DNA from 3 places in the Brevibacterium sp. CSND-B09 genome. Region 1 is predicted to be linked to each of the others. Evidence: riboswitches for the same ligand, from Rfam matches in the RefSeq annotation. Region 1 holds a riboswitch; each other region holds the start of a gene.
What was found. A riboswitch is a leader RNA that binds a small molecule or an ion and turns the genes downstream of it on or off. The one in region 1 is predicted to bind thiamine pyrophosphate.
Positions count from the first base shown of each region.

Region 2: it holds a riboswitch for thiamine pyrophosphate, as region 1 does, so the genes downstream of both, ACU4IU_RS03680 (ECF transporter S component) here and thiO (glycine oxidase ThiO) in region 1, are expected to answer to the same signal.
Region 3: it holds a riboswitch for thiamine pyrophosphate, as region 1 does, so the genes downstream of both, ACU4IU_RS05245 (TenA family protein) here and thiO (glycine oxidase ThiO) in region 1, are expected to answer to the same signal.

Region 1 covers NZ_JBREGI010000001.1:276,208-278,403, forward strand. Annotated here, with positions in the region: gene ACU4IU_RS01435 (ketopantoate reductase family protein) at 1-367, opposite strand, end outside; gene thiE (thiamine phosphate synthase) at 364-1,047, opposite strand; TPP riboswitch at 1,059-1,162, shown strand; gene thiO (glycine oxidase ThiO) at 1,152-2,196, shown strand, end outside.
Region 2 covers NZ_JBREGI010000001.1:746,880-749,075, forward strand. Annotated here, with positions in the region: gene ACU4IU_RS03675 (fibronectin type III domain-containing protein) at 1-898, opposite strand, end outside; TPP riboswitch at 1,045-1,153, shown strand; gene ACU4IU_RS03680 (ECF transporter S component) at 1,176-1,805, shown strand; gene ACU4IU_RS03685 (ABC transporter ATP-binding protein) at 1,805-2,196, shown strand, end outside.
Region 3 covers NZ_JBREGI010000001.1:1,099,426-1,101,621, reverse strand. Annotated here, with positions in the region: gene ACU4IU_RS05250 (phytoene desaturase family protein) at 1-521, opposite strand, end outside; gene ACU4IU_RS05245 (TenA family protein) at 576-1,262, opposite strand; TPP riboswitch at 1,257-1,363, opposite strand; gene ACU4IU_RS05240 (uridine kinase) at 1,420-2,001, opposite strand; gene ACU4IU_RS05235 (ATP-grasp domain-containing protein) at 2,109-2,196, opposite strand, start outside.

The sequences.
Region 1 (2,196 bases):
CGTTGAGGAACGGAATGATCGTCGTCTGCTCGCCCACAGCCGGTCCGATATCGGCGATGACCGAGTCGAGTCCACCCGCTTTGACCGCGACGATGACGAGGTCGAAGGTTCGTGATGCGGCTGTGAGTTCCTCAGCGGTGATGACATCGACCTGATTCGTCCGATCATCACCGGGTGCAGTGAAGCGCAGTCCCTCCGCGCGGACCGTCTCCGCCCGTGCCTGCCGGAGCAGGAAAGTGACATCGCGTCCGGCCTCCTGCAGATAGGTGCCGAACGCTCCGCCGGTCGCCCCCGCCCCGGCGATGAGAATCGACAGGTCAGCGCCAGCACCGATTCCGTCGGATGCTCTGTCAGCTGCTTGGGTCATTCCAACTCCTCCTTGAGCTCCCGCGCGGCCGCAGCGGGATCCTCAGCCGAGGCTATCGCACGGACGACGACGGTACGCCTCGCGCCCGCCTGCCGGATCGCGTCCAGCCTCTCCCCGGTCGCGATACCGCCGATCGCGAACCACGGTTTGGCCGCCTCGGCGGCGGTGGCGGTCAGCAGCGCCGTCCCCACAGAGGCGCGGCCTGGCTTCGTCGGGGTCTCCCAGACCGGCCCGACACAGAAATAGTCGGTCTCCGGGTCCGCCTCGGCGGCGAGCGCCTGCTCGAGGGAATGGGTCGAGCGGCCGAGGATGACATCGGGTCCGAGCACAGCCCTGGCCTGAGCACTGGTGAGGTCGCCTTGACCGACGTGGAAGACGTCGGCGTCGGTGAGGAGCGCGACGTCGGCACGGTCATTGACGGAGAAGAGCTTGTCGTGACGAGTGGCAGCATCCTTGAGGACCTCCAAGGCCGCGATCTCGGCGCGAGCCTCGAGGCTCTTGTCCCTCAGTTGGATGATGTCGACACCCCCACGGTAGGCGGCATCGAGGAACTCGGCGAGGTCACCTTGAACGGTCCGGGCATCGGTGCACAGGTAGAGCTTCGCCTCTGCCAGTCGGGCCTCTCTCCAGGCTCTCTTCGTCTGCCGCGCTGCGGTGCGCGGTGGCATCTGTGTGGTCATGGTCATAGAGTAGAGGAGTTCGCGGGAGCCTCCCAACGAGGCTGAGAGGGCGTAAGAGCCGACCGTCAGACCTGATGCGGATCATGCCGCCGGAGGGAGAAGCTGTGAGAGTCATTGTCGTCGGCGCCGGGATCATCGGCCTGTCCACGGCCTGGTATCTGCGCCGACTCGGTGCCGAAGTCACCATCATCGATCCTGCGCCCGCCCAGGGTGCGAGCCATGCTGCCGCAGGGATGCTCGCCCCCGCCGCCGAGGTGGTCTGGGGGCAGACTCCCCTGTATCCGCTGATGCGGGCCTCCGCGCGGATGTATCCTCAGTTCTCCGCCGAGGTGACGATCGCTGCCGGCAGCGATCTCGGTTTCTCGGATGCCGGAACATTGGTGTGCGCCGGTGACCGAGCGGACCTGCAGGCTCTGCGGGAGCTGCGCGATGCACAATCGCGATCCGGTTTCGCCACCGACCTCATCACGGGCAGTGCTGCCCGCCGGATTGAGCCGTCGTTGTCGCCTGCCGTGGCCGGGGCCGTGCACATTCCAGGCGATCACTCGATCGACCCCCGTCGGATCACTGCCGCACTGCTGACTGTCCTGTCCGCTGACTCAGCGCGCTTCGTTCGGCAGCGGGCGGTAAAACTGATCAAGGACGGCGATACGACTGTGGGAGTCGCTCTGGGCGACGGCCGTCGACTGGAGGCCGATCAGGTGATCATCTGCGCCGGCAGCGCTGTGTCCGCGATCGTCGGTGCCCCGCAGCTGCCTCTGCGTGAGGTCTGGGGTGATGTTCTGCGACTGCGCGCCTCCGCGAAGGCGACTCCGCTGCTGAGCCGCACCATCCGCGGGCTGGTCAATGGTCGCCCCGTCTACCTGGTTCCTCGCCCGGACGGCGAGATCGTGCTCGGTGCCAGTTCGCGTGAGGACGGACTCTCCGGCACCCCGGCCGGGGCGATTCACCGGCTGCTCGCCGACGGGCAGCGACTGGTCCCGGGCATCCTCGACGCGGAGATCACCGATATCACCACCCGTGCCCGGCCCGGTTCTCCGGACGACCTGCCGATGATCGGCCGCATCGATCCCGGCTGCATCGTGAGCACCGGGTATTTCCGCCACGGCATCCTCTTGGCCCCGTTCGGCGGCAGGCTCGGTGCCGAGC
Region 2 (2,196 bases), 470 kb from region 1:
TGTTCGAGTTGATGTTGAGGAACAGGACCCCGTCCTCGATGAACCAGTAGTCGCCGCCGGAGGTGATGACGCCGCCACCGCCGTGATCCTGGCTGACATTGGGTCGGTTGAAGTGCTGCTCGTAGGCTTTCGAAGACACATCGTGGTTGCCGATCGTCGTCGCTTGCGGGATCGTGCGGGTCGCTTCCGGTGCCAGGTACTGCGCGTACTGCTCCTGGTTGCCGGCGGAGTTGACCTGGTCTCCCAGCGAGTAGAAGAAGCTCGGGTCGTCAGCAGTGGCCGCCGCCGAGGACAGGGTCCGGTCCCAACCGGCAGCGTCGTCGGGATCCCCGCCTCCGGCACCGACCTGGGGGTCGCCGAAGACGAGGAATTCGTCGTCTCCTCCAGCAGACCCTGTGGTGAACTGCTGCACCTCGGTGTACCCGTCCTCTTCGCTGCCGACCTGGTAGGCGTATTCGGTGTCGGGTTCCAGGTTAGTCATGCTCGCATGGTTGAAGTGACGCTTGAGGTCGGTGGCAAGGCCCGAGTCCGTGGTCTCAGCCTTGTCAGCATCGGCGGGGAGCTTTCCGCCGTCGACCTCACTAGCCGGTGCCCACCGGACCTCTCCCCCACCGGCACTCTCGCTCATCCACGAGAGGTTGCGCGCCGTGGAGTCGGCCCCAACCTGCAACACGGTATCGGTGATCGCCTCGCTCCCCGCGTCCGCCTCGGCGGGCGAATCCGTCCGGTCAGGGCTCGGAGTCTGAGCAGAGTCGGCCTTCGCGCCCTGGGTCGCGGTCGACCCTCCGGAACCGAGAGATGGTTCGGCACGCACAGGCACCGGGGCCGCCACCAGAGCGGCGAGCAGGGTGGCGGCGGACAGGGCACTGAGCGGTCTCTTCAGTCGATGCGTATTCACCCGCCCATTCCTACTGACCAGTAGTGTCCGGTTGTTCGAGGCCCATCGACGGGAATGGGAACGGGAAGTGAATCCTCGATGACCGCCCCCGGCCTCCGCGTCGCCACGGATCCCGGTCGCTGCCCCGCTCCCCTGTTGTACAGTGGTGGCTACGACAGGGGAGCGCCGTCAGGGGCGCTGAGAGTGCAGAAGAAGCTGCAGACCCTCGAACCTGATGCGGTTAGCACCGCCGAAGGAAGTCGAGACTCTTCACCCCTCCTTGAAATGAGGAGGCACAATGCCGAATACCACTACGCCGAGCACCACCCCCACCTCTTCACGCGCCTTCACCGCGGCGCCGAAATCCAAACAGTGGCGGGTGGTCGACTATGTCACCACCGCCGTTCTCGGCATTGCCGTGGGGCTTGTGTTCTGGGTGTTGGCGCTGAGCTGGAAGGTCCTCGAACTCGCCTTCCAGGCATTCCCGCCGTCGATCGGTCTCATCGCAGGACTCTGGGTGCTGGCCGGTCCGCTCGCCGGTGCCATCATCCGCAAACCCGGTGCCGCGCTCCTGTGCGAACTCATCGCCGCCATCGTCGAAGCCGTCCTCGGCTCTCACTTCGGAGCAACCGTCCTGCTCTCGGGTCTGCTGCAGGGCCTCGGTGCCGAACTCGTCTTCGCCGCCTTCGGCTACAAGCGCTTCACCCTGTGGGTCACCGCCGCATCGGGCATGCTGGCGGCTGCGTTCATGGCAGTGAGCGAGAACATCATGTACAACGCCGAATGGCAGTTCGGCTTCCAGGCGATCTACGCAGTCTGCGCGATCGTCTCCGGCCTCGTCATCTCCGGGATCGGCGCCTGGTTCGCCTACCGGGCGATCGCGGCCACGGGTGCTCTGAGCTCCTTCGCCTCCGGCCGTCTGCGCTGATGGCGCTGCCGATCACGGCCGCCGGCTTCTCGTGGTCGCACACCGACCGTGACCGGCCGGCTGTCGGTCCGCTCGATCTGCAGATCGCGGCCGGAGAGAAGGTGCTGCTGCTCGGTGCCTCCGGGGCCGGCAAATCGACGTTCCTCCACGCCGTCGCCGGTGTCCTGCCCGAGGAATCGGGTGAGGCCACCGGTGAACTCCTCGTCGGCGGTGAGAAACCGGATCCCCGCCGAGGCAGCACCGGGCTGGTCCTCCAAGATCCCGATTCTCAGGTGATCTTCTCCCGCATCGGTGATGATGTGGCGTTCGGGATGGAGAACCTCGGACTCCCGTCCGAGACAATCGACGCTCAGGTCTCCGAGTCCCTGCAGGCGCTGGGACTCGATCTGCC
Region 3 (2,196 bases), 820 kb from region 1:
CACGCGGGACTGGCCTGGGACAGGAGCCGCAGGCCGAACTTCACGACGTTCGCGATGCCGGGAAGATCGCGCAGGGTCTCCGGCACAGAACGTTTGTCACCGAGGGAGAGCCAGATCGCGTCATCGACCCGGTCGAGCAGCGGAGCGAAGAAACGCCGCCATTCCGGTCCTGCCGCGCCGAGGTGGTCGACCGTCCTTTCGAGATCGTGGAAGGCCAGCGCAGCGGGTTTGCCGTCGAGGGGCTGGGCGTAGGAGATCTCGGGGGTGGTGAACTCGAGGCCGCGGGCACGCAGGTCGAAGTCGACGAAGAAGGGGCTGGCGATGGCCAGTGGGTGGACGGCCGAGCAGATGTCATGAGTGACGCCGGGGGCCAGACCGAGGTCGAGAGTGCGGGCGCCGCCGCCGATCGTCGGCTGAGCCTCGTAAACTTCGACGCTCAGCCCGGCACGGGCCATGGTGACGGCGGCGGCCATGCCGTTCGGGCCGGATCCGATGACGACTGCATCAACACCTGTGCTCATGTGGCCAGTCTAGGTCAGTGAGATGGACGGCTGCGGTGTGCGTTCCCTGGCGGCTCAGTTGTCGTACACGTTGTCGAAGAAAGCGCATTCGAGATCGACGGCGTGCCGCCACACGCGGGTCAGGGACTCGGCGGCTTCGGCGTCGCCGGAGGGGAAGACGCGTTCGAGTTCGTCGACGAGGAACTGCACCCACCCGTGAAAGGCCTCGCCTCGGTGGAGATCGATCCAGCCTCGGTGAATATGTCGCGGCGGCATGTCCTTCCGGGACTCGGCCCAGTCGAGATAGAGCCATTCGGCGACAACGAGGACGACGAGCAGCTGCGGATACGACGCCGAAGCGACTGACGAGTCCATGAGATCGCGGAACCCAACCGTCGGGGCGGTCAGCTCCGGGTGGAGATAATCGGCTGTATCGACTCCCAATTCGGCGAAGGAGTCGACGAAATAGGTGTCCTCATCGGCGACGAGCATTCCCAGCTGTCGGGCGAACCGCAGCTTCGCCTCGAGTTCATCGGCGTGGGCCACGCACGCGCCGAGCATCGACAGAAACGACTCGAAGAACTGATAGTCCTGCACCAGATAGTCGCGCATCACTGCGTCGTCGATGCTGCCGGCGAAGAGCTCCCGGACGAACCGGTGTTCGACGGCTTCCGTCCACTGCCAGCTGGTCGAACTCACCAGTGCTGATACCGCTCCGTCGGCGTCCACGGTGATCGATGTGTCGAAATCTGTGGTGGTCATTGCTTGTCCACTCCCTCCGCCGGTGCTCACCGGATCAGGTTCAAAGGGTCTGCATGCGCACTCTCAGCGCCGGTCCTTTCGGCGCTCCCCTGCAGCACTTCGACACTATCATCGGGATAAGGTGTGCTGTCAGAGCGAACGGGCCAGGGCTGGCAGATCAGGGCCGGTCGGGCCCGGACCGGCGGATCAGGGTCGGCCGTTCCAGATTGCGATTGTCGAGCACCCATGTGGCGTGTTCCCAAGGAGCGGCCTCGGCGAAGTAGAGACGTTGACCACCGACGTAGCGACGATTCGATGTGGCCTCGGGATCGGCATCGAAGGCTCCGGCAAACCGGTCGTTTCCCCGTGGGACCGAGACTTCAAACGGAACATCGACCCACACACTCGCATCCCAGAGATCCACCAGCTCGGGACGGTGGAGGAAGATTCCCTCGACCAGGAGGACGCAGTCGCTCGGCAGGCTCCGAGGTTCCGGCGCAAGCGGCCGATCTTCGTCGACGTCCCACACAGCTGGAACGATCGAGCCGCCTCGTCGAAATGGTTCGACGACGGACTCGACGAATGCTCCGTAGTCATAGGAACGGCGATAGAACGTGTCTGGCCCCTTGCCTTGGGCGTAGCGGATCGACCGAGGGTGGTGGAACCCGTCGATGCTGATGGCGGTGACCCGGCGGTCGGAATCATGACCAGGAACGTCCGCAGCGGTCTTGGCCAAATTCACGAGTTCGCGGGCGAGCATCGTCTTCCCGGCCCCATCGACCCCATCGAGGGCAATGAGCGCACGTTGTCCCGGCCGGACTGCGCGGAGCTCAGCCAGCAGGTGTCGTAGGACCGTGTCCCGGGACCTCACCGGGCTGCGGACCCGGCGAGCGGCACGGACGGTGGGGCCGCCTCGGCGAGGGTGCCGGCGATGAAATCGGCGATACGGTCCGCG